Regions from separate parts of the Robertmurraya sp. DFI.2.37 genome, predicted to be linked through region 2. Evidence: predicted binding sites of a transcription regulator. Region 2 holds the regulator's gene; each other region holds the start of a gene.

Region 1 (7,768 bases), on a different contig from region 2:
ATTCCTGTTCACCTAAGTGGACACCAAGAGGAAAAAGGGTGACGCCATTTTCTTCATAAAAATTCAACGGCAAATCACATGCGCTGTCAGCTAAAATTTTTACTGACATAGACTACACCTGCTTTCAAATCATTTCTTTTAGTTTATAGAATTTATCAGAAAAACTCAATGAATACTAGTAAAATGGTGTGTTGAAAAAAATATAGTACGTTTTCGCACAAATTGGCTGCATGAGAATGGACAAAGATCATGTTGCTTTGATTAAAGAAAATAGGGAATTGCAATAATAAAGATATAATCGTTTTGCTGACGGAAGAAAAAAGGAGATGGTCATCCTGCTTCATGCGAAAAAAATGATTGTCGTCGTAATCGGAGCCCTTTTAAATGCCATTGCGATGAACTTATTTTTAATTCCTGCCAATGTGTATGCAAGTGGTTTCACAGGGACAGCACAGCTGCTTTCAAGCATTTTGGGTGGAAGTATTTCTACCGGAATTTTATTGTTTCTTTTGAATGTGCCAGTGACGATTCTTGGTTGGCTAAAAGTGGGGAAATCATTTACATTATACAGCTTTATTAGCGTCGCCTTAATGTCGATATTTTTAGAGATTATTCCCGTCTACCAGCTTTCCTCTGATATCCTCTTAAATGCCGTATTTGGAGGAGTGATTTCAGCAGTCGGAATTGGCTTTACCTTAAAATGGGGAGCGTCAACTGGAGGATTGGATATTATCGCAATGGTGCTTTCAAGGATGAATGATCGCCCAGTGGGAACTTATTTTTTTATGTTAAATGGGTTAATTATTATCACCGCTGGATTCCTATACGGTTGGGAAAAAGCATTATATACACTTGTCACCCTGTATGCCTCTACGAGAGTAATCGATGCCATCCATACAAGGCATGAAAAATTAACAGCAATGATTGTGACAAAGAGAGCGGAAGAGTTAACAGAAGCGATTCATTCGAGGATGTTAAGAGGCATTACGATGATTCCAGCAAGAGGAGCATTTACCAAAGAAACAAAAGATATGTTGATTATCGTGATCACACGATATGAATTATTTGAATTGGAACAAATTATTAATGAAGTGGATTCCCACGCTTTTACGAATATTGTACAAACCGCAGGGATAGTTGGCTTTTTTCGCAGAGATTAACTGGCATGAATAGAAATGTTCGCTTGTATACTTTAGTACGAACTCCCTCTGCCCAGTTTCAGTGGTCAGGCCTAGTTAATTGAAAAAGAGTAAGCAAACTTGAACAGGAGGAAACGTGATGTTAAAGCAATTTACTTTGTTATTCCTGATTCCCATTTTCGTGAATTTATTTTTTGGCAATGTGCAGCAAGAAGAAGAGAAATTAATTTTTCAAAATGTTCAGGTGGAAGGTGAGCTTGGAGAGTACCGTGTTAAAGGAAAAGTGAGTGCAAATACAGGAAAGTTATTTTATACCGTTGAGGATGGACATTATCAATATATTGATGAAAAGGTGCTACCGTTGGCAGAGAAAGATTCATCTATGGCTTTATTCGAACTGGAGATTAAAATTGCAAAAGAGAAGCTTCCGCAAAATGCAACCCTAATTCTTCATTTATACGAAAAGGATGAGGATGGAAGGATTATTCATTCTAAGCCGGTTGTGTTAGAACAAATATAGAAAGCTGGCTCCTTGGGGCCAGCTTTCTATATTAAGTCAAATGATCAAGCTCATTTTGCAGCTGAGTTAATAATCGTTGTTCAGCTATAGTTGAATTGGCAAATGCTGAAGAAATCGCGTTTCTGGCCCGTTCAACAGCAGTATGCTGACCACTGCCAGTCGAATTTTTAGCCATATCTACAGCATTTCTCGCTTCGATAAAAAGCCGGTTAGCCATCGTTAAATTCCTCCTAATGAGGAGTTTTTCACATTTGCCATTTTCTTAGCCTCTGCTTCTGCATAGGTGGTATGATAAGGAATGCGTTCATCATGTTTCGAAACAGCGTCAACCCCGCGTTGTACAAAACGTCTAGATTTGCTACTTCTTCCCATTGCAATCCCTCCAGCATTGAGCTTGTGAAACAGCTAGCAGCCGTTTCATATCTTAGTATGCTCACTACCTGCATTTCATACAAGGGGAACATTCTGGTTAATCGCCATTATTGCTTTATAATGCTTTCAGATTTAGCAGTTCATTTAAATAAACAGCTACACCATCTTGTTCGTTTGTTAATGTCATATCGTTGGCAATATTTTTTAATTGGTCAATAGCATTCCCCATTGCGACTCCACGTCCAGCATACTCAATCATCTCTAAATCATTGTCTTCATCTCCAAAAGCGATAATCCGCTCCTTCGGAATATTCATATAGTCGGAAACCCTTTGTATTCCAACAGCTTTATTTTGCCCATGTCTAACAATTTCGATGACATGCCACGGAGCAGCCCAGCTTCGATGGTCTATCAATTCAGCATGAATATCGGAAAGGTGAGAACGAATCGTTTTTAAATGTTCTTCCTCAGTATGGATAAGCATACTCGTTGGAGAATCAGTTAAAAATTCTCGTAAGTCTCCTGTTGTAATGGATGGATTCCCCATTGAAAATACATCCAAAAGTTTCTCATCATGATAATGGAAATAGACCTGATCAATGACTTCAGCAACGATATTATGGAATTGATAATGGTAACAAATATCGACTACTTCTTTTGCAACTTGAATATCTAATGGAGTGTGATAAGCGCCCCAATTTTTGGCAAGAGGATGGTGGACAAAGGCTCCATTAAAATTAACAATTGGTGTATTCAAATTTAGTTCATGATAATATTGTTCACTGGAACGATAAGGTCTTCCAGTCGCAATCATAACGACATGCCCATCTTCTTTTGCTTTTTGAATGACTTTTTTTGTTGCTTCTGACAACGTTTTGTCATCTGTTAATAAAGTGCCATCTAAATCTAATGCAATTAAATGTTTTTCAGCCATAAGCGTCTCCTTCGTTATGATGTTATATTTTATCCATCTGCTTTGTGAAGTGTTGATTTTATCAATCATATTGTTTAACAAAGCTTATTATTAACGCAGACGAGAGCATTAATGAATGGATTAATGTAGGTCTTATCCTAAGTGTAAAGCTTTAGGATTTTATTCGTCTACATGTTACACTAAAAATATAGGAAAACTTTACAAAATTGAGAATCCACATTCGCATAGTAAATGTGTGCCTACTTATAGGTTACCAATTTTCGCAAAGTTTTGTAAAAGAATTTGTTTATCATCATTTGTTTGGAGGGGCTCGCAGTTGATCATTATAGAGAATAAATCAATCGCTGATATTCCATTATTACATGTAGTAGAGCAGCAAAACAATGAGAAGTCTCTTCCGTTGATTTTGTTTATCCATGGCTTTGAAAGTGTCAAGGAAAATAATTTGCATTATGCTTATTTATTGGCAAGCAAAGGATTTAGAGTAGTGATGCCGGAAGCGATCTATCATGGAGAGAGACAAACAGGATTAAATTCCTTAGAGATGAATATTAAGTTCTGGGAAATTGTCACGAAAACGATTGATGAGCTTCAATTAATAAAAGACTATTATGAAAGTGAAAATAAAATTAATCCAAATCAAATTGGGCTGGCAGGAACATCTATGGGAGGCATCATTACTTTAGGTGCGTTAACTCAATATCCGTGGATAAAAGCTGCTGTCAGCTTAATGGGGATGCCTTATTATGAACGGTTCTCTCAATATCAAATTGAACAATTTGCCGCCAAAGGGGTGCAGCTTCCTTTTACAGAACAAGAAAAAGAAGCAATTCTGGAGCATTTAAGGAAATATGATTTAAGTATGCAGACGGAAAAATTGCATGAACGCCCATTGCTGTTTTGGCATGGAATGAAGGATCCGATTGTGCCGTATACGTACACATATCAATTTTATGAGAGCATTAAGCCACTCTACCAGCAAAGTCCAGAACGGCTTCAGTTTATTACGGATGAAAAGGCCGATCATAAAGTAAGCCGAGTCGGTGTCCTCAAGCTTGTCGAATGGTTTGAAAAACATGTAAAGGAAGCGGAGATCCTCGAGGTTACTACTTAAACAATTGTGTTGAGCAAACGATTATTAGCTTATTTCCTCGCAGCACCTCATGACTCAGAAAACCTTTTCAGCATAATTGAAGGGGTGAGGTCTTGATTTCACAGGAAGCAGCAACGTAGAACAAAGCCAAGAAAATGTTGGAATAAGGTTATTGTTTGAAAACGATGGCTTCTTTGTCTAAGATGATAGGTATAATGAAGTAAGGAAAAAACAAAATGAGGAGTGAAAGAGATGGAACAAGAATTAAAAGATAGCATTATGGGTGCATTAGAACTTGTTGTAGACCCAGAGCTTGGCATAGATGTTGTAAATTTAGGTTTAGTGTACGATGTAGAAATGGATGATGAAGGTTTAGCAACAGTAACAATGACCTTAACCTCTATGGGATGTCCGTTAGCAGGAACGATTGTTGATCAAGTCAAGGCAGCCCTTGCTGAAATTCCAGAAGTAAAAGACACAGAAGTGAACATTGTTTGGAACCCACCTTGGACAAAGGACAGAATGTCTAGATATGCTAAGATTGCATTAGGAATTCGCTAATAATAAAAATAAAGCATGATGATCCCTAGTTTTAGAACGTAATGAAAAGAAAGGGGCTTTCAGTGTTGAGGATATTTAAATTTCCGGTATGGATAGGAACGTTATTTTTTGTTTTATCTTTCTGGTTGTTTCTTTATATGGACTCCCCACAACCTTATTTCGCAGGTCTTTTAGTTGCGTTCTTTGCGTTTGAAATGACATTTTTGTATCGTGCTAACAAGTATACTATAAAGCTAAATCATCATAAATTGTGAATTTTTTCTAATTTTTATTGAGCCCATTTAGTCCGAAGCTGCGGTTTCGAACTGAATGGGCTCAAAATCGTTAATATTTCCGTTCTTTTGTGATCTCCTTCACTTTTTTATGAAATGGGAAAGCGTATACTTCCTGTATGGGGCTTTTTTGGTTTAATAGGTCCATTGAAAAGAAGGGAGTCATTGTAAATGATATTTACGAGAGATTTTCATAAAGACCCTTTTATCGTAATTTGGGAACTTACAAGGGCTTGTCAATTGAAATGTCTACATTGCCGGGCAGAAGCCCAATATAAAAGAGATCCGAGGGAACTTACATTTGAGCAAGGGAAGGATTTAATTGAGCAAATTTATGAGATGAATAATCCTATGCTTGTATTTACAGGTGGGGATCCTCTAATGCGCCCGGATGTTTTTGATATCGCTGAGTATGCTGTCAAAAAAGGAGTTCGGGTGTCTATGACCCCGAGTGCAACCCCAAATGTGACGAAGGAAGCGATAGAAAAGGCTAAAGAAGTTGGACTTTCACGCTGGGCTTTTAGCTTGGATGGGCATAACGCCAAAATACACGACCATTTTAGAGGTACTGACGGCTCATTTGACTTAACAATGGAGAGAATTCGTTATTTGCATGAGCTGGAGATACCGATCCAAATAAATACGGTTATTTCAAGGTATAATGTTGAATACTTAAATGAAATGGCACAATTAATTGAAGAACTAGACTGTGTGTTATGGAGTGTTTTTTTTCTTGTGCCAACTGGAAGAGGACAGGAAAGTGACATGATATCACCAGTGGAACACGAGAAGGTATTTATATGGCTTCATGATTTAAGCAAACGGGTTAAGTTTGATATCAAAACAACTGCCGCTCAGCATTATCGCCGTGTATTTATTCAGCAAAAGATGCGGGAAGCAAAAGGACAAGCAGATGAAATTCGTTATTTAGATGCTTTAACTGAGCAAGGCTTAACCGGTTCGATTGATGGTTTAGGAAGAGCCCCAAAAGGAGTCAATGATGGAAATGGATTTGTCTTTATTTCTCATATCGGCGATGTTTATCCGAGCGGCTTGCTGCCAATAAAAGCTGGAAATGTGAAGGAACAGCCGTTGGCAGAAATTTACCGTGAATCTCCTATTTTCAAGGATTTGCGAAATCCAGATAAATACAAAGGCAAATGTGGCGTTTGCGAATTTAGATACGTTTGTGGCGGGTCCCGTTCACGAGCTTACGCAATGACCGGGGATTATTTAGAAAGTGAGCCATTCTGTGTCTACATTCCAAAATCGTTAAGACAAAAACAAAAATAGAGTGTCGTGGTGGTGTCCCTAGAAGTTTATTATTGCACTAACTTTTGGGGGAACGCACGGCTCACTCTATTTTTATCATTGCATAAAAAGCGACAAAGAAGTGGAATTACTCAATATTGCAATAGATGATCGGGCAATCTTCACAGCCAATCTCGTCCTTTAAAAACTGTAAATCATGAATGACAATTTTCCCTTTGGCAACGGAAATGATATTCTCCCTTTTTAGTTCGTTCAATATCCGGTTCGTACTCTCACGGGAAGTGCCGCAAAAATTGGCAAGTTCCTGATTGGTTAAAGGTAAGTCGATTAAAATTCCATCGGATAAATGAACTCCATAGCTGTTTGTCATTCTGATAAGAGTGGAGTATAGCGCACCTTTTTTGCCATTGAGAACGAGGTCGCGAAACTTTGTTTGCGTTTTCCTAGAGTGATCACTCATCCACTTCATAAATTCAAAAGCAAGTGAACCGTTTCGAAGCATTTCCTTTTCAAGAGTATCTTTTTTGACAGCTGCTATTTCCGCGTCATCAATAACAAGGGCGTTTAACATATATTTGGGGGAATGTGTAAAAATCGATAGTTCCCCACAAATATCATTCGTACTGCATATCCGTAATGACAACTCTCTGCCATCTGCTGAAATTTTGCTGATCTGGATTTTTCCTGAAATAATGATGTAAACTTCATTTGCAGTCATTCCTTCTTGATATAAAAAAGTTCCTTTAGTCATTTTAAAGCGTCGGTCGGTCAATGTAAGCATTTCTTTTATTTCCACTGATTGCGTGGCTTTTAATTGGTACGTCATTTGACTCGCCCCTTTGTTTCATCATCCGAAAACATCTTTGTTCCCTAAGAATGCCCTATATAAATGGGAGTGTCAATTGAATCACTGAATATTTAACAATATGTTCACGTTTTAAATAGTAATAATAAATCGGTTATTTTCATGGTTAGAGAATTTTGTTAATATAAGGGATTAGCAAAAAATAAGTAAGACAGTAAGAAGTTTTCATTAGCAATAAAAGTCGAATCTGTCAATGAAAGATAAATTTTGTATTGATAACATAAAAGCAAACAGAGGAAATAATGAAATAGGAAAAATTGGTAAGTTGTTGACAAGTTTATGACAATAATTCAATTTAGCACTATAAATTTAGGTTTTATGATGTAATAACATTATGATAGTGAGAAAGGTAACAGTAATCGAGATAAGCAATTGTTAATATAATAGATAAACCACTCTATAGTATGGAGTTGATGGGATTGGCGAAAGTGAAGGATAGACTAAACAGACCATTAAGGGATTTGCGAATTTCTGTAATAGATCGATGCAATTTTCGCTGTCAATATTGTATGCCGGCTGAAATTTACGGCCCTGATTTTGTATTTCTTCCTAAAAGTGAATTATTATCATACGAAGAAATTGAAAGATTGGCGAAAATCTTTGTTGAATTAGGGGTCGAGAAAATTCGCTTGACTGGTGGAGAGCCTTTGCTGCGCAAAGATCTCCCATATTTAGTTAAGTTGCTCTCGAGAATTGATCATTTAAAAGATATCGGTTTAACGACAAATGGAGTTCTCCTA
Region 2 (7,768 bases):
CTTGTGCACAGATAATGCAGCTATGATTGCTGCAGCAGGAAGTATTTTTTATGCTAAAGGGCAACGTGCAAAGCTTGATTTAAATGCTAATCCAGGGTTAGATATTACGAGTCACAACCAATAAATACGATAGTGAGAATAGCCCGAGTAATCGGGTTATTTTTGTGGATAAGACCTTATTCCTTGTGGAAAATGTGGATAAATAGATGATTTTTTGTGGATAATGTGGAAAAGTTTGTGGAAGGCATTAATATAAAGGTTTGAAATGTGGACAATTATGTGGAAAATAAAAACCGGGATAGTGTTGCTATCCCGGTGCTTCATTTCTGAAAATTATTCTGCCAATTCAGTCCATTCTTCAAGGAGGTGCTCTAACTGTTCTTTTGCCTGCTCTGTTTCAGTCGTAAGGTTTAAGACTCTCTCGTGATCTTGAAAAATGTCGGGCTCACACAACAATTGTTCATTTTTTTCAATCTTTCCTTCGAGCTCCTCAATCAGCTGTTCAATCTCTTCAATTCTTCTTTTTCGTTGCCGTTCTATTTTTTTGGCTTCCTTATCCTGTTGATAACTTGTCTTTTCTTGCTTTATTTGTCGATCGGCTGTTGATATCATTTTTTGTTCCAATGCTTTTAACTCTTCAAACTCGAGTTTTTTCTCGACAAAATAATCATAGTCACCGAGAAATTCGGTTGCGGAATGGGGGCTAAGCTCCAATACTTTTGTCGCAATCCGATTAATAAAATAGCGATCGTGTGATACAAATAAAATGGTTCCAGGGTAATCAATTAAAGAGTTTTCCAATACTTCTTTGCTGTCTAAATCAAGATGGTTTGTCGGTTCATCTAAAATAAGAAAATTAGCCTTTTTCATCATTAGTTTGGCTAAAGCTAGTCGCGCTTTTTCACCACCACTTAAAGTTGAGACAGTTTTTAATACATCATCTCCAGAGAAAAGAAAATTCCCTAATACTGTGCGAATATCCTTTTCGTTCATTAAAGGATAGTCGTCCCACAATTCATTTAAAACCCTTTTATTGGATGTTAATTCAGCCTGCTCCTGATCATAATAGCCGATAGTTACGTTTGAACCAAAGTGAATATCACCAGCCAGTTGGGGTAATCGACCGATAATTGTTTTTAATAGAGTGGATTTGCCAATTCCATTTGGGCCAACAAGGGCAATACTGTCTCCCCTTGTGAGGCGAAAGGAGAGCCCTTCACTAATTTTTTCACTGTCGTAACCGATTGCTAAAGAGTCTACTTTTAATACGTCATTTCCACTTTGTCTTTCGATGTCAAAGCCAAATGAGGCTGATTTTTCATCACCAAGAGGCCTGTCCAACACTTGCATTCGTTCTAATTGTTTTCTGCGACTCTGCGCCCTTTTAGTTGTGGAAGCGCGTGCTAAGTTACGTTGGATAAAGTCTTGAAGTTTAGCGATTTCTTCCTGCTGTTTCTCATATTGTTTCATCTCGCGCTCGTAGTTCAATGCCTTTTGTTCTAGATAGGCACTATAATTCCCTGTATATCTTGTGATGTTTAAACGCGAAATTTCATACACTTGGTTCACGACTTTATCTAAGAAGTAGCGATCATGGGAAACGATAAGAATAGCACCAGAATAGCCCTGTAAGTAGTTTTCCAACCATGAAAGAGTATCGATATCAAGATGGTTTGTCGGTTCGTCAAGAATTAAAATATCAGGCTTCGTTAACAATAGCTTTCCTAAGGCAAGTCTTGTTTTTTGCCCGCCGCTCAAACTCGAAATCTTTGTTGAGTAATCAATAGAATGGAAATTTAATCCATGCAAAACAGAGCGAATATCTGCTTCGTATTGATAGCCGCCGTTTTCTTTGTAGGATACTTGCAGTTGATCATACTCTTTTAAGATTTTTTCATACTCTGTTGAATGATTAAAGACAGCCGGATCAGCCATTTTTTCTTCTAATTGTCTCAGCGATCGTTCCTGTAATTTTAAATGCTGGAATACCGTCAACATTTCATCCCAAATGGAATAATTCGATTCCAGTCCGGTTGTTTGCGCTAAATATCCAATCTCGACACCCTTCGGTTTAATAATCTCGCCACTTTCATAAGACAGCTGTCCAGCGATAATTTTTAGGAGTGTCGATTTTCCAGCGCCATTTCGTCCAACGAGTGCAATCCGATCCTTTGTTTGTACCTCTAGTTTTATATTCGTTAAGATGGGGTCAGCCCCATATGATTTTGATAGTTGATTTACTTGTAATAGTATCATTGGTTTCACCTCAATATGTCTAGGAATAGTGTAACGTAGAACCTTAAGAACAGCAATTAAAGAAGATTTTTCCTGGCATTCTTCATTATGAAGAGATACGTTTTTTCCTCATAAAAGAGAAATTTATTGTGAAGATAATAACAATATTTTCACAAAGATCACAAAATAGTGTATCATTTGAAGTGAGGTGTTTGATAATGGCAGAGTTTACCCATTTTAATGAAGAAGGCAGAGCAAAAATGGTTGATGTTAGCGATAAGAAGGAAACCGTAAGAACGGCAATTGCTAACTCTAGTATTACAGTAAATAAACAAATTTACGAGCAAATTACCCAGCAGCAAAATAAAAAAGGGGATGTACTTGCAGTTGCTCAAGTAGCAGGTATTATGGCTTGTAAGAAAACAGCGGATATTATACCAATGTGTCATCCACTTCCATTGACAGGAGTGAATATTTCATTCAAGTGGGCAATAAAGGATGAGAATTATGAGTTAAAAATTGCTGCATCTGTTAAGACAAAAGGAAATACGGGAGTAGAAATGGAAGCGTTAACAGCAGCTTCGGTTTGTGCGCTCACAGTGTATGATATGTGTAAGGCAGTTGATAAAGGCATGGTTATTGGTCAAACGTATTTAGTGGAAAAGACTGGTGGTAAAAACGGCGATTTTAAAAGGGAAGAAGAAGTAAAATAAGGTTTAACTCGTTAAAAAAGGACTATATAGGGGTGGGGGAAATAAAATGAGTAACGATACAGTGAAAATACCTCAAGCAACGGCAAAGAGACTACCGTTATATTATCGCTTTTTAAAGAATTTACATTCTTCAGGAAAACAGAGGGTTTCCTCTGCTGAGCTAAGTGAAGCGGTGAAGGTAGATTCAGCAACAATCCGGAGAGATTTCTCCTATTTCGGTGCTTTAGGAAAAAAAGGCTATGGTTATAATGTTAATTATTTGCTAACCTTTTTTCGTAAGACCCTTGATCAAGATGAGTTAACAAAAGTTGCGTTGATTGGTGTCGGAAATCTAGGTACTGCGCTGCTTCATTATAATTTCTTGAAAAATAATAATACAAAAATTGCTGTTGGCTTTGATGTTGAAGAGGCGAAGATCGGTACAACGATCGGGGATGTTCCTATTCATCATATGGACGAGCTTGAAAAAATAATTACAGAAATGGGCATTACAGTAGCAATTTTAACGGTACCAGCTCCATTTGCCCAAACGATTACAGACCGACTCGTAGCAGCTAATGTTAAGGGAATCCTTAATTTTACACCAGCAAGACTAACTGTACCAGCGACAACAAGAGTTCACCATATTGATCTGGCTGTGGAGCTTCAATCATTGGTGTATTTCCTTAAGCATTATGGAGTAGATGAGGAAGAGGAATAATTTTATGACAAAAGGCATGAACTCGGTATAACTAAGTTCATGCCTTTTTTATGCTGTTTATTTTTTATCTTTTTGAATGGCTTTTACTTTGAAGTGAAAGAGAACCATTCGAATCCCACTTCCGAAATCAAAGGTAGCTAAAATGACGAATAAATAGGTGAAAATTCCCCATTCGCCATTACGCTGTACATCCTGGACGGCAAAATAGGTAAATAAAAGTCCAAGAACAATATAAAGGATACCTGAGAACAAAGGTGTTCGTATCATAGAAAAAGACCTCCAATGAATCTCTGAATAGATTCTGCTTCTCGTAGCATTCGTTCAATATCTTCTTTAAAAACAGATTGCACGAGAACAACAAAGGTGTTCATGGCAACATGAGCGATGATTGGAACAATAATTCGTTTTGTTTTAATATAGAGAAAAGCAAAGGTAAAGCCCATTGCCGAGTACAGCAATAAATGTTCGATTTCTGCATGGGCTAAGGCAAAAATAACAGAGCTTATTATGGCTGAGAGAAAAAAGTTCAGCCGCTTATAAAGTGAGCCGAAAATAATTTTACGAAAAACGATTTCTTCCAGAATGGGTCCAATAACAGAACTGACAATGACAACAACTGGAAAGGATTCAATCAAAGAGAGGATTTGCTGTGTATTTTCAGAGCCCATATCTATTCCTAACCAACTTTCAATATTGGCAGCTAACCCTTGAGCAAATAACGCGAGAAATACGCCAGCGATCGCCCAAACAATTGAGGCTGAAACAGAAGCAGTCTCTCGATCCAAGCTTGGTTGCTTCATTTCTTTACGCAAAAGGAATAAAGTCGCGAGCAAGGCTACGGAAAAGCTGAAGACAATCCAAATAACGACAGCGTAGACAGCCATCTCCTCTATACTATATCCAATTAACACGCCGCCAAATGTTAAAGCTGGCACTCCTAAAAAAGTTGAAAGTTGCATCGTAATGTAAATGATTAAAATGTACCAATATTCCTTTTTCAAATTATGATTCCCCTTTTAAACATAACTAATGATGCACTAAAACCATTCTACTAATAAAATTGCTAAACGTACAAATAGTTGCCTTAAAATATTTGTCGATGGATATTTTTTCAAAAGTAGTACATACTTTGAAAGGTTATATGCAAGAAAGAGCCGGCAGGAAATGAGGCGCAGTACGATCTAAAAATTCATGTAAAAATTTGTGTTAATTTTTTTAAAAAATCGTGCATGATACTTGCAAAAAAAAAGAGAATTCATTAATATATTAATTGTGTTAGCACTCAAAGTGTGCGAGTGCTAATAAATATTACATAATATTTATTGAGGAGGTTGTTTCACTTGTTAAAGCCATTAGGTGATCGCATTGTTATTGAGCTTGTTGAAACGGAAGAAAAAACTGCAAGCGGTATCGTTTTACCAGATTCAGCTAAAGAAAAGCCTCAAGAAGGAAAAATTGTAGCTGTTGGTACTGGTCGTGTACTAGACAACGGTGAGCGTGTAGCTCTTGAAGTTTCAGTAGGTGATCGCATTATCTTCTCAAAATACTCTGGTACAGAAGTGAAGTATCAAGGTCAAGAGTATTTAATTTTACGTGAAAATGACATCTTAGCTGTTGTCGGCGAATAAGATTTTAAAATTATGGCTGTTTTAATATAAACATTATTTAAGGAGGTTTTTTCAAATGGCAAAAGAGATTAAATTCAGTGAAGATGCTCGCCGCGCGATGCTACGTGGTGTAGATGCTCTTGCAGATGCAGTGAAAGTAACCCTTGGACCAAAAGGTCGTAACGTGGTTCTTGAGAAAAAATACGGATCTCCGTTAATTACAAATGACGGTGTAACCATTGCAAAAGAAATCGAATTAGAAGATGCTTTTGAAAACATGGGAGCAAAGCTAGTTGCTGAAGTTGCAAGCAAGACGAATGATGTTGCTGGGGACGGAACAACTACAGCTACAGTACTTGCACAAGCGATGATTCGTGAAGGCTTAAAGAACGTAACTGCGGGTGCTAACCCAATGGTTATCCGTAAAGGTATTGAAAAGGCTGTTGCTACTGCAGTTGAAGAATTAAATGCTATTTCTAAGCCAGTTGAAAACAAAGAAGCAATCGCTCAAGTTGCTGCGATTTCTGCTGCTGACGAAGAAGTAGGGAAACTAATCGCAGAAGCAATGGAGCGCGTTGGTAACGATGGCGTTATCACAATTGAAGAGTCTAAAGGATTTACGACAGAACTTGATGTAGTAGAAGGTATGCAATTCGATCGTGGATATGCATCTCCATACATGGTAACAGACTCAGACAAAATGGAAGCAGTTCTAGAAAATCCATATATCTTAATTACTGATAAGAAAATCAGCAACATCCAAGAAATTTTACCAGTGCTTGAGCAAGTAGTTCAACAAGGCAAGCCATTATTATTAATTGCTGAAGATGTTGAAGGTGAAGCTCTTCCAACATTAGTATTGAATAAGCTACGTGGTACATTCAATGCTGTAGCGGTAAAAGCTCCAGGATTTGGTGACCGTCGTAAAGCAATGCTTGAAGATATCGCTATCCTAACTGGTGGTTCTGTCATCACAGAGGATCTAGGATTAGAGCTTAAATCTACAACAATTGAGCATCTTGGACGTGCAGCTAAAGTTGTCGTTACAAAAGAAAATACAACAATCGTGGAAGGTGCTGGAGATTCAGCGCAAATCTCTTCACGCGTTGCACAAATCCGTGCTCAAATGGAAGAAACAACTTCTGAATTTGACCGTGAAAAATTACAAGAGCGTCTTGCTAAATTAGCTGGTGGAGTAGCAGTTGTTAAAGTGGGTGCTGCAACAGAAACTGAGCTTAAAGAGCGCAAGCTTCGCATTGAAGATGCATTAAACTCAACTCGCGCTGCAGTTGAAGAAGGTATTGTATCTGGTGGTGGCGTTGCCCTACTTAATGTATACAATAAAGTCGCTGCTATTCAAGCAGAAGGCGATGAGCAAACAGGTGTTAACATCGTCCTTCGTGCCATCGAAGAACCAGTTCGCACAATCGCTGCAAACGCTGGTCTTGAAGGATCTGTCGTTGTTGAGCGCTTAAAGCACGAAGAAATCGGAGTTGGCTTCAACGCTGCAACAAACGAATGGGTAAACATGATCGACGCTGGTATCGTGGACCCAACGAAAGTTACTCGTTCTGCACTTCAAAACGCAGGTTCAGTCGCTGCTATGTTCTTAACAACAGAAGCAGTTGTCGCTGACAAGCCAGAAGAAAACGCTGGCGGCGCTGCAATGCCTGACATGGGCGGCATGGGTGGAATGGGCGGCATGATGTAATAACGAAAAGCGGAAACGGCTTGTTCAGCCCCGACAAGCATATGACGATCTAGGAAAGAAGGCGCTCTTTGCCTTCATTCCTAGAGTGGCTTATGACCTCGAGGGGCTAGCCGTTGCAGCTAGACATTATGTCACCAAACCCTGATATATAAGGATTTTATGTAAGATAAGAGTGAAAAGTTAACATTTTGCTAACATTGAGGTTTTTAACGGAGGCTTCTCATTAGTTCATTGAACTTTTGAGAGGCTTCTTTTTTTATTTTTGGGGATATTTTCGCTTCTTCCTTTTATGTTCGGGTAGAACTTGTAGAAAATTGCTCTCTGGTCTTAAACCGTATGGCTATTACTAAGATGTGGACATTGTTGATTCGCAGGATTTCTTAACTGTCTATTAGCGAGGAAGTTGATGTCTATGAAAGTGAAATAAATAGACGCATGTATTCCTCCCTTTTCATTAGGTACGATTGACTACAAACAAAATAGGCGGGGGCGTTCTTAAATAAAAATATACTTGTTATTATAAATATTCTCATAAATGATATTGACAATCATTATCAATTAGAAGTAAGATAATAGTTGTGTGATAGTAATGATAATCATTATCAATTATAAAGGGATAATTGAAATGATTATTTGAAAAGTTGGAGCTGGCTTGACAGCGATAATTATTATCTTGTTTTATGTTGTAGATATGCCTGTGTTTTATAGAGATAAAGAGTATTTTATGAGGGCATAAAAAAGAACAAAGATAGTCAATTTATCAGTTCAATAGGCTCTGAATTTTAAAAATTTATAATACATA
Region 3 (7,768 bases), on a different contig from region 2:
ATTCCTTTGAAACATGGATTTATGTTTTACTAAGAGTGTGGTCGATTCCAAAATTGATATAAGAGTCTGTAAGCTCGTAATGACTTGATAGGCTTCCTTTAATGTGCCAAAATACTCAAAATGTCTTGTGGAAGTATGCAGTACCTTCAAAGCTTCAAATTTTTCGATTTCTTTGTCAGAATAATAAAGAGGAAATACATTTTGATAAAACGTTCTTATTAGTTCTTTAATCTTTTCTTCTTGGTCTGGTGTTGACGCAAATACAACTTTCACCTGTAACCCACCTTTAATGAAACATGTAATCGATTTGTTATATACGCTAAGGATAACATACGTAAGTAAGCTAAAAGCGTGGTAATTATCGCCAAAGTTTAAAAACAACGATAAATTGGGGTGCCTTTTTAAAGCGAAAAATTCTTTAATTTATCGTCTTTAAGATTACATATGAAAGGAGTTCGTCATGATCGTTTCTTCTAAAAAAGGACAATGGTTTGAATTAGTTGCTCCAACGGAATGGCAAGGAATTACAAGTGAGCAATTATTTTCAAAGGTCTGGCAAGCCCCCAAAAAACTTACACATTTATTAAGAATGAATAAAGAAGTAACGATAAATGGAAAACCTGCCGTTTGGACAAATCCATTAAAAACTGGGGATCGCCTGCAAATTAAATTATTTTCAGACGTTGATTTTGGATTGATACCTCAATATATGAATGTAAACATCCTATACGAGGATGAGCACTTATTAATTGCCGACAAACCTCCCGGTATCAATACTCATCCTAATGATCCAGAACAAACGAATACATTAGCAAATGGCATTGCCTACCATTTGCAAGCAAAAGGAGAGTTACGTCAAGTTAAACATATCCATCGACTAGACCGTGACACTTCCGGAGTGATTCTCTTTGCAAAACATGCTTTTATCGGGGCCCTCCTTGATAAAATGCTTCAAGAAAGGCAAATTAAACGAACTTACATTGCGCTTGTCGATGGAAAAATAGGAAAGAAAAAAGGGACGATCGATGCCCCAATAGGGAGAGATCGGCATCATCCAACGAAACGGAGAGTTGCTCCAAATGGACAAAGGGCCATTACCCATTATAATGTTGTCAAGGTTAATAAGGGCGCAACATTAATCAAGTGCAGACTAGATACTGGACGTACTCATCAGATTCGAGTTCACCTCAGTCATATTGGTCATCCCATTGTCGGCGATAAGTTATACGGAAACAGCTCTGTAGAAACAAGACTTCATTTACACGCCGTTGAACTTGAATTTGTTCACCCACTGACTTTCGAACAAATCCATGTCGCTTCACCAATTAATTGGGACTAGTTGATCATGCTCTAAAAAACCAAAAGGGCGTCCACACTGGACGCCCCATTTATATAAACGGCTGCTTGCCGTAGTTTTATGATGCTAATTATCTCTTCCCTTAAAAAATTCGTCCTAAACCAACTGTTCATACACTATCGTAGAGAATAAAAATAACCTTAGAGACAAAAAGTCTCTAAGGTTATTTTTACTAATTTATTGAGGCAGTTCTGGTTTTTCTGCCATCGGAATTTCGCCACTCATGCTTTCCAAGAAAGCAACTAAGTAGCTAACTTCTTCTTGAGTTAAATTTAATGGCTTCATCAGTTCACTCTTATTAGGGTGAGTACCGCCGCCTGTATTGTAATAATTCACAACATCCTCTAGTGTTGCAAGGCTTCCATCGTGCATATACGGAGCAGAATCTGCGATTCCACGCAAACCAGAAGTTCTGAACTTGCCTTTATCCGTCTCATTGCCAGTCACTTCAAATCTTCCATCGTCCCCTTCCATACCAAGGTTATGGTAGTTATGGTCAGATAAAAGAGGGCCAGCGTGACATGAAATACAACTTGCTTTTCCTACGAATAATTTCATTCCTTCTTTTGCTTCATCAGAAATAGCATCGTCATCACCAGCTAAGTATTTGTCAAAGGCTGTGTCTTTGACAACAATAGTTCTTTCGAATGTTGCGATCGCCTTAGCAATATTATCCGCAGTAATTTTATCATTGAAGACTTTATTAAATTCATCAACATAGCCAGGAACTGCATTTAACTCATCAATTAATTCATCAAGATTTTGGTTCATTTCACCTTCTGCTTGAATTGGACCTAACGCTTGTTCTTCTAAGCTGCCTGCACGTCCATCCCAAAAGTTCTCTTTATAATAACCTGAATTTATAATAGTAGGGCTATTTCGATGTCCCTCGAAACCTTCAAATCCAATGAAAGTTGCAAGGCCATCGCCATAACCTGCTCCAGGAGCATGACAAGAAGCACAGCTTAATTTATTATTCCCAGAAAGTCTTTCATCGAAATATAACATTTGTCCTAGTGCAATTTTCTCTTCTGTCATTTCATTGTCCTCTGGGACAGGGATTTCACCAAGTGGTTCGAATTTTGCTTTAGCTGCTTCTAATTCTTCATCTACTTCAGTTGTTGCCGGTTCCTCTCCTTCAGTTGCATCTTTGTCTGCTGGTGCATTAGCTTCATTACTGCTATTACAAGCAGCCAACAACAACAAAGCGAGAAGAAGAGTAAAGAGTAGCTTCATTCTTTTCATTGTAAATACCCCCAAAAAATTTTATTGGCTGAAACTATACTGTCGCGACTTCCATTCATTCCACCCAATTACATTTATTATATAATTAGATTAATTATCATTTTCGACTCATTTTTGAATAAAATGTGAAATATATCACAAATTAATATAAACACGTTAACAGTAGTGTTTATCTAAAAAAACCATTTTGTGCAGCTCTATGCCGGATGGTTCATTACTTTATATGAATAAAACATTTAGTTGATTTTTGACACAGCTTGTTAACCATCCAAAAAAATCGTCTTTTTGTTAAGACATGTTATTTTTTTGTTGTGACATAACTCCTACTTCAAACGAATTCATATTTTTTAAATACCTTTCGCTCAACACTTATCCTTTCTTTACCATGTCGAAAAAAGAAAAGCTAAAATAAAAACGTCTTTTTTTAAGAAGAATAATACTTGCCAATCTCTTAAAAGGAAGTCATTTTTTTTCAACATTACAAAAATGAATTAATCTGATTTTATTCTTGAAATTCACTTCTATAACGAATATTATAGAAAAGGTGTTTTAAAAATGTTCGTGTTTTGGAGGTCAATATGTTTAAATTAAAGGAACATCAAACGAATGTGAAAACGGAGCTATTAGCAGGTGTTACTACATTTTTAACCATGATATATATCGTCGTTGTCAATCCGATCATTTTAGCAGATGCAGGAGTGCCATTCGATCAAGTATTCACGGCAACGATTATTTCTGCAGTTGTGGGCACATTATGGATTGGATTATTTGCCAACTATCCAATTGCTATTGCTCCTGGTATGGGGCTGAACGCTTATTTCGCCTATTCTGTCGTTGGCAGCCACGGAAATATTGATTATATAACAGCGTTTGCTGCCGTTTTTATCGCAGGGATTATTTTCATCATTTTGTCATTAACACCTTTAAGAAATATGCTTATTGAAGCAATTCCGGAAAATTTAAAATTCGGAATTAGCGCTGGTATTGGACTATTTATTGCCTTTATCGGCTTACGTTTAACGGGAATTATTACCGCTCATGAAACAAATTTGGTCGCTTTAGGAAATTTACAAGAGCCATCTGCCTATCTGACACTTATTGGACTAGCTGTCACATTAATTTTAATGTCTCTACGTGTTCATGGTGCACTATTTTTTGGCATGATTGTTACTGGATTAGTTGCTTTCTTTATTGGGGAGCTCTCATTTACACAAGGGTTTGTGGCCCTTCCCAGCTTACCGGAGGGACTTATTGTTTTAAACCCCATTGATGCGCTCGGTGAAGTATTCTCGCACAGTCTTTATGCAGTTGTATTTTCCTTTTTACTTGTAACGATCTTTGATACTACGGGAACAATGGTGGGAGTCGCACAACAGGCCGGGCTGATGAAGGGAAACAAATTGCCTCAAGCGAAAAAAGCATTGCTTGCTGATTCAATTGGGACAACGGTCGGCTCAATGTTTGGAACAAGCCCAACGACTGCCTACATTGAATCTTCAGCAGGTGTCGCAGCCGGAGGTCGAACAGGCTTAACTTCCGTAACCGTTGGAATACTGTTTATTTTAGCCGCATTTTTCGGGCCACTTGTAAGCGCGGTTTCCGGATTATCAGCAATAACAGCTCCCGCGTTAATTATTGTGGGCAGCTTAATGATGGGCTCAATTGCGAAAATTAAATGGAATGAGCTTGATGAAGCTTTTCCCGCCTTTCTAACAATTTTAGCGATGCCGCTCACGTCCAGTATTGCAACAGGAATTGCTTTAGGATTTATTTCCTATCCATTATTAAAAGTAGTTAAGGGAAAATGGCATGAAGTTCATCCTGTTATTTACGTATTTGCTGTACTGTTTTTCTACCAGTTAGCATTTTTACCCCATTAATAAGAATGATTGATTGCACTCGGAAAGAGAAGGAACAAAAGCTAAATACTTTTGTCCTTCTTTTTTTATTTGAATAACTTTCCATTTTCCGATAATGTTAAATATGGAGGTGGAGTAATGAGTTTTTTGCAGCTTTCTAAAGAAAATATTGAATCGGAGCATATATGCTGCGCATTGGGGGCAAAGCAATATGAGCAGGCCGTAATAGAAAAAAAGAACTGGCTTCAGGCCCGAATGGACGAAGGTTTAGTTTTTTATCGCTTGAACGAAAGGGCTAAAGTATTTATTGAATACATACCTGCGAAACACGCGTGGGTTCCTATTCATGCCCCCAATTATATGCATATTAATTGTTTATGGGTGTCAGGAAGATACAAAAATAGCGGCTATGCGAAACAGCTGCTAAATAAATGTAAAGAGGATGCTATTAAGCTGGGAATGGACGGGATCGTACACATTGTTGGAAAGAAAAACTATCCTTTTTTAAGCGATAAGCGCTTCTTTGAACATATGGGGTTTAAAATAGTAGATGAAGCTGAGCCATATTTTCAATTAGTCGCATTAACATGGAATGAGGATGCTGTATTGCCAACTTTTAAAAAACAAACAATAGCACCTATAGAAAGTAAAGGAATCTCTATTTATTACACAGCACAATGCCCTTTTGCCGTTGGAACTTTGGCAGAGTTAAAAAAAATTGCGGAGGATAAAAATGTTCCTTTTCAAATGACAAGAATCTCAACTAAAGAAGCAGCCCAAAATGCACCAATTATATGGACAACCTTTGGTCTATTTTATAATGGGGAATTTATTACACATGAAATGATGAGTGCTAATAAATTTACGAATTTTATTACAAAACAGTTGGAAAGAGAACAATAGCAAGATCCCTTCTCTATCAATAAAATTCGACTGTTCCTGTGGCAATGAATGCTCATTGTCGCACAAACTATGATGAGGCCAAGAATTCTACTTTCCGATAGACGAAAAATGTGCGGTTTGAAGAGCATTTTAACTAAATAGAGATCGTTAATGATAACATACAGCATACAAACCCACAAAAAAAGAGTCTGAACGAAAATGCTTTCAGACTCTTTAAAAAAATCCGTTTTAGGCAACATCTTGCCCTGTTGAGGCAATCCATATTTTAAACCATTGCTGACGTGTCATCACTATTTGTAACGATTCTGCCGCCGCCTTTATCCGCTCTATTTTTCCAGAACCAATTATCGGCATAATCTTTGCTGGATGAAGCAGGAGCCATGCAAACATAATTTTATCAATTTCTGCAATCTCGAGTTCTTCTCCAACCTCTTGCAAAGCTTTCTTTATTCGGACTGATTTTTCATCCTCCCCTGAAAAGATACCTCCTCCTGCAAGAGGTGACCACGCCATTGGAGCTACACGTTTTTGCAAGCATTGATCAATCGTTCCATCTTGAAACGGTTGCAACTGGCTTGCCGATATTTCTATTTGATTTGTGATAAGCGGAAACGGGAGATAGCTATTTAACATTTCAAATTGTGAAGGTGTAAAATTAGATACACCAAAATGTTTCACTTTTCCTGCCTCATTTAATCGCGTAAATGCTTCCGCTACTTCACAAGGATCGATAAATGGATCAGGACGATGAATAAGGAGTACATCAAGATAATCCGTTTTAAGATTTCTCAAAGAGTTTTCTGCACTCATCACGATATGTTCTTTACTCGTATCATAATACTTAATCTCATGTTCTGGTCGCGCTTTTGACACAAGCTTAATGCCACATTTCGTAACAAGCTCGATCTTTTCTCTGATGGAAGGCTTAAGCGCCAAAGCTTTTCCAAATAAAGCCTCGTTTTGGTAACCACCATAAATATCCGCATGATCAAACGTTGTAATTCCTAATTCAAGACATTCCTCAATTAATGAAAGAAGCTCCTCATCTGAAAGCGACCATTCATTTAGGCGCCAAAGTCCCTGAATCAATCTCGAAAAAGATAAATCTTCATTTAATTGAACTCTTTCCATTTTTGTCACCTTTTCTTATATAATTTCTCAAGAGCATCAAGCTTTTAATGTCTTAATTCTCTCAGTACATTGCTCCATAGCCTTTAAAACAGCGGCGCGAAAACCGTGCACCTCCAAAGCAGACACAGCTTCAATCGTCGCTCCACCCGGTGTACATACTTGATCCTTAAGCTCGCCTGGGTGAAGTCCTGTTTCGAGGACCATTTTTGCTGCACCTAACACCGCTTGTGCAGCGAACTTATACGCTTGCTCTCTTGGAATTCCATTCTTTACTCCCCCATCTGCCAAAGCCTCTATAAACATAAAGACATATGCCGGAGAAGAACCGCTTACTGCCGGAATACTATCCATTAGCTCTTCTTGAATAATTTCTGCATGTCCGAAAGAACGAAAAATCGCAAGAACATTGTCTTGCTCCTCATTGCTAACCCTTGAATTAACGCTAAGTGCACTCATACCTTCGCCAACAAAAGATGGAGTATTTGGCATGGAACGAACTGCTTTAATTTGCTGGTCAAATTCCATCTCTAGCCATTGTAGCGTAATTCCCGCTGCGATCGTAATAATGACTACATCCTCTTTAATGTCATCTTTAATTTCTTGAATAACCTCTCGATGCAACTCTGGTTTAATAGCAAGAAAAAGAAGATCAGACGAACAGGCTACCTCTTTATTGCTCATAGTCGTTTTGATTGAAAAATGATGGTTTACTGTTTTTAAAGTTTGTTCCGTTTTCGCACTAACCATAATTTGCTCTGCAGAAATTGTGCCTGATGACAAAACCCCTTTTATCATCGCCTGTGCCATTTTACCGCAGCCTATAAATCCTAGCTTCTGCCCCATTTTTTAAACTCCTTAATCTCTTACATAAAATACTTGCCGTCTGTAAAATACTCTAGCGATCACTTCTCTTTACATATTCCTACAATATAAAGTTTACCAAAGTAGAAGAAAATCTCAAAAAACACCGTAGGTTTGTGATTCTCTTTAACACTATACAAAAAAGTCTCTGAAAACTCCAGAGACTTCATGTATGAGTAAAATGTGAAATTTATGAAACACTAGCAATATAAGTGCATTACTGAGGTGAAATAATGGAGATTTTAGACCTTTTAAAAATTATTGGGCGAATTATTACAATTCTTCCCTTACTGTTAATGGTTACATTAATAATGGGTAAACGATCTATCGGAGAGTTGCCTGTATTTGATTTTTTGGTGATTATTGTTCTAGGCTCCGTAGTTGGTGCAGATATTGCCGAACCTAAAGTCAA
Region 4 (7,768 bases), on a different contig from region 2:
TCTATTTCATATAAAGCAATGCATAAACGCGTAATTGCATTAATTCCTTCCTCAGGCACTTGAGCATGAGCTGGCTCTCCTAAAACGGTCAGTCCAGCTGCTTGTGGAACGTATGCAAATCCTAATTCACGGAGCTTCTCTTCAAGCTCCTTCTGCTTCTCGCCACGATAATGAATACTGCTTGGCACCGCATTGAAGGCCTCCCCGCCATTCACGCGCAAAGAAGTTTGATTTCTCCCTTTTAACAAAAACTGAAGTAGTCCTTTTTCTGCATATACGAGTGGAAAAATGGCATCAGGTGTAAAGCCCATTGTCGGCCATTCCTCTTGTTCACGATAACGTTGCATACATCTCCACAGCGTTTCTTCATCGGTCCCAAAGATAATCCGAATTCTCTTATGAAAAGGCTTGTGTAAATTCATTAATGCCTTTACCGCAAAGACTGTGGCTAGTATCGGTCCTTTATCATCCTGTGTTCCTCTTCCATACATATTGCCGTTTTGAACAGTGGCTTGAAATGGCGGATAGCTCCACTCCTCCATCCGTCCTGCCGGCACGACATCTAAATGCCCAAGAATTCCAACCATTTCCTGCCCACTTCCGACCTCTGCATAACCGTAATAGCCAGCCGGATCATAATAAGTTCGAAAGCCCAATCGCTTGCAAATCGCCAACGCTGTTCTGAGCGCTTCATTAATTCCACTGCCAAAAGGAAAAGGAGAATCATCCTCATCTATGACACTTTTAATCTTGATCAACTTTTCTAACGAATGAATATAATCCGCTTTTAATCGTTCAATTTCTTCACTAATTTCATGATAATCATTCATGGGATCACCTTATTTCAGGTTTATTAACCAAGGAAAGGAAAAAACCTTTCCCTGGTCATGAAAATTACCCTAATGTCGCAGCCATTACCGCCTTAATCGTATGCATGCGATTTTCCGCCTCATCAAAAACATGAGAATGCTCGCTCCGGAAAACCTCATCTGTCACTTCCATGGCTGTTAAACCAAATTTTTCATAGATTTCACGGCCTATTTGCGTTTCTAAATCATGGAAAGCAGGCAAACAGTGAAGAAACATGACATTATCATTTCCAGTCAACTTCAGCATTTCCATATTTACTTGATATGGCTTTAATAGCTCGATTCTCTCTGCAAATTTATCTTCTTCACCCATTGAAACCCACACATCCGTATAAATAACATCAGCACCATCAACGGCCTGGGCGATGTCCTCCGTTACGATGACTCGCCCATTGGACTCTTTCGCCACTTCCTTCGCATAATTCACAATCGTTTCATCTGGGAATAGAGAAGCTGGTGAACAAATGCGGACATCCATTCCTACCTTTGCCCCACCGATCAATATGCTGTTGGCAACGTTATTGCGGCCATCGCCGACATAGACAAACTTAACTCCTTTAAGATGCCCGATATGCTCCTTAACCGTTAAAAAGTCTGCCAATATTTGCGTCGGATGGAATAAATCCGTTAAACCATTCCACACAGGAACACCAGAGTATTTCGCCAGCAATTCCACGGTCTCATGACTAAAGCCTCTAAATTCAATTCCGTCAAACATTCTTCCCAATACTTTGGCAGTGTCTTCGACAGATTCCTTTTTCCCAAATTGAATATCTCCTTTGCCGAGGTATTCTGGATGCGCTCCTAAATCAATGGTCGCTGTTGTAAAAGCACATCTTGTCCTTGTCGAAGGTTTTTCAAACAATAAGGCGATATTTTTTCCTTCCAAATATTTATGGGGAATTCCCTGTTTCTTTTTCACCTTCAACTCTTCTGCAAAGTCTACTAAATAATTAATCTCTTCCTCAGTAAAATCACGTAATGCTAAAAAGCTTCTTCCTTTTAAATTTGGCTTCTTATCAGTCAACATAATCCTCTCCACCTTTTTCAAAAATGTCTGCTCGTTTACTAATGTATAAAGATGAATAACAGATGCCATTTTTGTCGATTAAATATCTTCTCTCATAATTGGCATACTCATACAACGAGGACCCCCACGGCCTCTTGATAATTCCGAGCTCGGTACCTCTATCACCTCTATGCCGCTTGCCCTTAACAGTTCGTTCGATACATAGTTTCGGTCATACGTCACAACAACTCCAGGCGAAATCGCAAGAGTATTCGAACCATCATTCCACTGCTCACGGGCAGAAGCTATGACATCTCCGCCACCGCACGGAATAAGTTGAATTTCATCCAGCCCTAACACTTCCTTCAAACATTCTGTTAAGTTACTCCGCTCCGTAATTTTTACATGCTCTGGGTCTTTGCCTTTTTCAAGAATATAAATTCGCATATTTCCGTCAGGCCCTTGGATAGCTGGGTGGATCGTGAATTTATCGTAGTCCACCATCGTAAATACCGTATCAAGATGCATGAATGCCCGGCTCTTAGGAATTTCAACGGCAACTATTTTGGTAATGTCACTTTGACGTTTAAAAAGGTTGAGCGCCAATTTCTCTATCGCTCGCGCAGAAGTGCGTGCACTAACCCCAATCGCAACTGTACTCTTCGAAAGAATCAGTTCATCTCCACCTTCAATAGCGAATTCATAATCCCGGTTAAGCCATACAGGAACATCGTGCTTTGCAAAGCGTGGATGATATTTAATAATATATTCCATGAACATCGATTCTCTCCGCCGTGCTCCTTCTCTCATGCGATTAATAGATAAGCCGTTGCCAATCGCTGCTGCCGGATCACGTGTGAAATATAGATTAGGCATCGGATCTAAATAAAACGGATAATGGTCCGCCATAAACTCGTATAAATGAGTTTTCTTTCCTTCCTCAATTTCAGTTTTCATGACCCCTGCGATCATTTTGTCGACCATTTGATCGGTCGGGAATGAAAGCAAATATTCCTTTAAAGTTTCCCTTGCTCCATTTACGTTCGACTTACTCTCCGCTAAAAATTGGTCAATGAACTGGAGGCGAATCTCTTCCGAACTTAAAACTTCCGTCAATAAGTTTTCTAAATATAGAACCTCGACACCACGGTTCTTTAAAGCGTTTGCAAAATAATCATGTTCCTTTTGAATTGTAGGAAGATAAGGAATATCATCAAATAACAATTTGTGTAAAAACTCTGGAGTTAAATTTTCTACTTCTTTCCCTGGACGATGAAGTAAAACAGTCTTTAATTCGCCAATTTCAGATGTTACGTGAATCGGATGCCTCATAATAAAACCTCCTTCATTTCCTATAACATTTTGTATGGATATCCTTTACACTTTTCATGATAAAGGGTTTATATTTCTAAAACTGTGGTCGTCCTTGAACATTAGTTGTGAATTATTTCACAAAAAATATTATACAAAACTCAACTATTTGTATATTTTTACAAAGAAATCGCTTTCAACATTATTTTCTCTGTCATCGTTCTACTTTTTCCTGCATATTTCGAGAATATTTTCAGATCGCGGCTTATAAAATAAATATATTCTGACTATTTATTACAACAATTCAATAAAAAAGGACGATTATTCCTTATGATCGTCCGAACACATTTGCTAAATTGATCGTTCTAAACAAAAATGACGATCTCCAATTGGAAACCGCCTTGTTAAGTAAGCGAGTCTATATTTTTATAAGCTTGAGTTTGCCGTTTCGATGCCGACGTATTTAAGGAGACGGTCATGCAAAATGATCGCATCCTCATCAGAGCAGCAAATGATTAAGCAAGTATCATTTCCACAAACCGTTCCTAGCATCTCTGGCCATTCAATTTGATCCAGTAGCGCACCAATTACATGGGCGTTACCTGGGCTTATTTTAAGGACGATAAGGGGACCGACCATGCTTAATTTTTCAAATACTTCAACAAGTGAACGTTCAAGCCTTTCATGTGGCTTATAATTAATATCTCCAACCAAGCTGTAGCGAAAGCTCCCAGTGTTTAGAGGAATTTTAATTAGATTTAACTCTTTTATGTCCCTCGAAACAGTTGCTTGAGTGACCTTCATCCCCTTTTCACATAAAAGTCTAACAAGATCCTCTTGTGTTTCAATTTCATGCGTACGAACCAGTTCTCTAATAAGGTGATGCCTTTGGCCCTTTGACATGTGAATACACCTCTCCTGTAAAAATCGAGTCAATCTTCAATTTGATTGTACATTGAACGTTCCTCTTTTTTTACAGAAAAAGTGTCGATTCTATTACAGATCTTATCACTTAGCTTCGTACCTTTTGCGCCATCCGTTGAGCATACCAAAAGCCCGTTGTTAAAGAGAAGGCATCAATGACAATGAGCAAGAAAGAGTTAGTATAACCTTTATAAACAGACGCCGTAATAAGCGCAACCGTTAGGATCAGCCCTATGTAGCGATTATAGGTTACTCTCGTAAATAACACGACAAGAATTCCAGGTAAAAGGAGTGCCATTACTACTTTCATTAACACTATCTACACCTTCTTCACATTAAATACAAAGTTACTAAACTAAGAATAGCTTTTTTCAATGTGATAGGCAAATAGGCTAGTGGAAAATTCACCGGCCACGCCCACCTTTAGCTTGTCAAAAAAGCCAACTGATTTCCTTGAAGAACGCTGGATATGATTGAAACTTCCCTCATGCTAAAAGGAGCATATTATGGAAGATTGGCTCAAGCTGATCCCGCTCTATTTCATTGATAATGAATTCAAAGCCATATTCATAGAAGCCATCTTCTTCAGATTTCCAAACATTCCTGCCAAAAAATTTGACTTCCTTCCCCAAAATTTGTGTCGTTATGAGAACCACAACATCTTTCTGCACCGGTAAACTACTATTTGCTCTATAATTGAGTCCGCCGAGGCTTACATTCTTAATGAGCACTTTAGAGTAGCCTAATTTCACTTCCTTATTTTTAAATTTCACAATCGTCATCTCTGCAGATAATGGTGTATGTAATTGAAATCGCTCATATTTTCTGCGATTTTCAACTTTATCAGCTAACATATTTGTCTGTTGTGGGGTCATAAACTCTCTTCTTAACAACTGTTGAAGCTTCATTGCTGGAACGGGTTTGCTATATATATACCCTTGGATCTGCTGACACCCTTGCTGTAATAGGAAGAGAAGCTGTTCCTTCGTTTCTACACCTTCTGCAACGATATGAATACCAATTTCTTTTGATAAAAAAATCAGACTTTTAACAATCGCATCATTTGCCGTCTGTAACGTTATTCCATCGATAAAAGATTTATCAATCTTCAGGGTATCAATTTCCAAATCTTTTAAATACGAAAGCGAAGAATAACCTGTACCAAAATCATCAAGCGCTATCTTCACACCTAGTTCTTTCAATTCGGCAATTATATTTTTCGTCACGTCCACATTCCTAATGATCGTTTGCTCAGTCAGTTCTAACTCAATTAACTTCGGTTCTATACCGGCTGCTTCAATCGTTTCTTTCACCGTCTTTACAAAATCCGCTCTCAATAATCGTTTAGGTGAAATATTAACAGAGATCGGCACAACAGGAATCCCTTTCCTCAACCAAATTCCTAACATTTCACAAACTTCTTTCACGACCCAGTCACCGATTTTAAAGATAAAGCCGCTCTCTTCTGCTAATGGAATGAATTCATTAGGAGAGACGATGCCCCATTCAGGATGATTCCAACGAATTAGCGCTTCAGCACCTTCGACTTTTGAAGTTTTAGGGTTTACTTTCGGCTGAAATTCAATGTATAACTCTTCATTGATAAGAGACTTTCTTAGATCTTTTTCCAGATCGTATAGTTTAAAGGATTCAATGTTCATTGATGGAGAAAAGATCTGCCAATCATTTCTGCCAAGCTCCTTTGCTTTATAACGTGCAGCATCAGCATTTCGCAAAAGTGTGCGGAAATCCTCTCCGTCTCTTGGATAAAGACTAATGCCAATGCTCATTGTGATGAAAAGCTCATAGCCCTCAATCTCAAAAGGCATTTCCATCTTAGCTATCATCTTATTCGCTAGCTTAATCGCTTCCTCTAATCCCGTTACCTTATTTAACAGGATCGTAAACTCATCCCCGCCAATTCGGGCAACAAATCCTGCTGACCCTAAATAAAGCTGTAAGCGCTCAGCAAAAGTCACTAAGAATTTGTCGCCGATTTCATGTCCAAATGTATCGTTAATATATTTGAAGCGATCCAAATCAACATAAAAGACAGCGAATTGTTCAGTTTTTTCACTTGCAGCAACAACTTGCTCTTGTAATTTTCTTTCAATGTATCTTCGATTTGGCAGCTTCGTTAAATAATCATGATCAGCCATATATGCCAATGATTCCGTATATTCCACTCTTTCGGTGATGTCTTTCACAATTCCATCCATACGGATAAGATCACCTTCTTGATTAAGATGGGGAGTAAATTGACCTTCAAGCCATTTTATTCGTCCTTTTCCGTCAAGGATGCGAAATTGATGATTCACTTCTTCCCCCTTCTCCAAAAGAGATGCATTTCTTTTAACTAATTCTTTGTCATCTTGGAAAATGAATTCTTTTAATAGCCCGGGACTGAGCATATCAATGGAAATGCCAAAGATCTCCGATAATCCTTTAGAGCAAAATGTAATCTCATTATTATAGAAATCGTATGACCAAATCCCAACAGACAAATGATCTACTACCGATTTAAACCGTTCCTCACTTTGCTCTAATCTCAATTTTAACCCTCTTACTTCTGTAATATCTTGAATCGTTCCGAAAATACGTTCAACTTCTCCGTCCTCACCAAGAATAACTTTTGAACGGAGAAAGATGACACGTTCCTGCCCATCCTTTCGGATAATACGGTGTTCAAAATCGAGTTCTCGTTTTTCATTAATTGTTTTTTGAAAACTATCGCAGTATATTTTTTTATCATGCATATGTACATATGCAAAAACACTTTCCCAAGTTATTTCAAAATCTTCAGTTTCAATGCCGAAGATATGATAAGTTTGTCGATTCCATCGGGCTTTATTTAATTTAACATGATATTCCCAATTCCACATATCCATGAATCTTTGTGTATGATGCGAAAAAAAGCCATCCACTTTTTTCTTTTTATCATTTTGATTGTGAGGTAACAGATTTTTCGACCTCATCTTCGCTATCCCCTTCAGTTCATCTATTATTCATGATGACTTTTAATTCTACTTCCCTAGCTTTTCTTTCCTATCATACAAGAAATTACCATACTACAATATTATTTTTTCCATGTAAATATTGGAAAGCGAAGATTATCTGCGACTATTCTCATAACCTGCATGTAAATTTCGGTAGAACAAATTAATCAACTCGTCCAACTCCTGGCTGCAGCGAAGCGTCTCAGCACTGTGCATCCCTTTATCTTTAGCGATTTGAACTAATTTCCGTTTGTGCTCGGATATTTGTTTCAAAATTCGTTCTCCTTCCTTCAGTCGCTCCACATCCATCCTCCTCCTGATCCTTCCTCTTCTTGTTACCTTCATTTTGGAGGATGTTGACCCGTTTCGTAATCCCCTCTAATTCCCAATTCTCTTATTTCCCCATTTTTAGGATGCTGTTCCTATTCTTTCCTAGCTATGGTAGGAGCGCTCCTCTGGAAGAATATATCTAAATGTCCCACTTATTTTAAAAATTATCTTTTTCTCTGTTAAAAGGGTTAAATACTTGCCAATTTGCTTATCAGTCACTTCATACTTGCTGGAGAGAACATGCGGATCCCAACCATTCTGAATGTATAAAACGCATAAACTCATGAGCAGTGAATCTTTCATTCTATCTCCTCCGGCTAAGACTACCT

What was found. The regulator Rex, encoded in region 2, represses fermentation and respiration genes when NADH is low (regulators of the CRP and FNR family bind a similar motif). The targets are predictions, from matches to a motif close to TTGTGAAATATTTCACAA.
Region 1: a site for Rex is predicted at 4,868-4,885, ahead of PZE06_RS04330 (TIGR04053 family radical SAM/SPASM domain-containing protein). Genes of this name have one in related genera too.
Region 3: a site for Rex is predicted at 2,726-2,743, ahead of PZE06_RS18940 (cytochrome-c peroxidase). Genes of this name have one in related genera too.
Region 4: a site for Rex is predicted at 3,316-3,333, ahead of arcA (arginine deiminase). Genes of this name have one in related genera too.

Annotation. Positions count from the first base shown of each region.
Region 1 is NZ_JARGEJ010000005.1:69,448-77,215, forward strand. Features, by position in the region: gene PZE06_RS04290 (DegV family protein) at 1-109, opposite strand, end outside; gene PZE06_RS04295 (YitT family protein) at 327-1,160, shown strand; gene PZE06_RS04300 (intracellular proteinase inhibitor) at 1,279-1,659, shown strand; gene PZE06_RS04305 (DUF3813 domain-containing protein) at 1,691-1,876, opposite strand; gene PZE06_RS04310 (hypothetical protein) at 1,879-2,031, opposite strand; gene PZE06_RS04315 (Cof-type HAD-IIB family hydrolase) at 2,147-2,965, opposite strand; gene PZE06_RS04320 (alpha/beta fold hydrolase) at 3,282-4,079, shown strand; gene PZE06_RS04325 (metal-sulfur cluster assembly factor) at 4,311-4,619, shown strand; gene PZE06_RS04330 (TIGR04053 family radical SAM/SPASM domain-containing protein) at 5,063-6,184, shown strand; gene PZE06_RS04335 (Crp/Fnr family transcriptional regulator) at 6,291-6,989, opposite strand; gene moaA (GTP 3',8-cyclase MoaA) at 7,442-7,768, shown strand, end outside.
Region 2 is NZ_JARGEJ010000038.1:35,956-43,723, reverse strand. Features, by position in the region: gene tsaD (tRNA (adenosine(37)-N6)-threonylcarbamoyltransferase complex transferase subunit TsaD) at 1-124, shown strand, start outside; gene PZE06_RS17800 (ABC-F family ATP-binding cassette domain-containing protein) at 334-2,256, opposite strand; gene moaC (cyclic pyranopterin monophosphate synthase MoaC) at 2,454-2,948, shown strand; gene PZE06_RS17790 (redox-sensing transcriptional repressor Rex) at 2,995-3,648, shown strand; gene PZE06_RS17785 (YdiK family protein) at 3,706-3,915, opposite strand; gene PZE06_RS17780 (CPBP family intramembrane glutamic endopeptidase) at 3,912-4,649, opposite strand; gene groES (co-chaperone GroES) at 4,989-5,276, shown strand; gene groL (chaperonin GroEL) at 5,332-6,966, shown strand.
Region 3 is NZ_JARGEJ010000044.1:3,286-11,053, forward strand. Features, by position in the region: gene PZE06_RS18930 (YhcU family protein) at 1-273, opposite strand, end outside; gene PZE06_RS18935 (RluA family pseudouridine synthase) at 461-1,339, shown strand; gene PZE06_RS18940 (cytochrome-c peroxidase) at 1,535-2,602, opposite strand; gene PZE06_RS18945 (NCS2 family permease) at 3,181-4,482, shown strand; gene PZE06_RS18950 (GNAT family N-acetyltransferase) at 4,600-5,364, shown strand; gene PZE06_RS18955 (aldo/keto reductase) at 5,593-6,495, opposite strand; gene proC (pyrroline-5-carboxylate reductase) at 6,532-7,338, opposite strand; gene PZE06_RS18965 (DUF421 domain-containing protein) at 7,590-7,768, shown strand, end outside.
Region 4 is NZ_JARGEJ010000055.1:11,928-19,695, forward strand. Features, by position in the region: gene PZE06_RS20740 (M20 family metallopeptidase) at 1-830, opposite strand, end outside; gene argF (ornithine carbamoyltransferase) at 895-1,899, opposite strand; gene arcA (arginine deiminase) at 1,978-3,210, opposite strand; gene ahrC (transcriptional regulator AhrC/ArgR) at 3,616-4,092, opposite strand; gene PZE06_RS20760 (CsbA family protein) at 4,202-4,423, opposite strand; gene PZE06_RS20765 (EAL domain-containing protein) at 4,599-7,088, opposite strand; gene PZE06_RS20770 (Spo0E family sporulation regulatory protein-aspartic acid phosphatase) at 7,224-7,412, opposite strand; gene PZE06_RS20775 (hypothetical protein) at 7,542-7,742, opposite strand.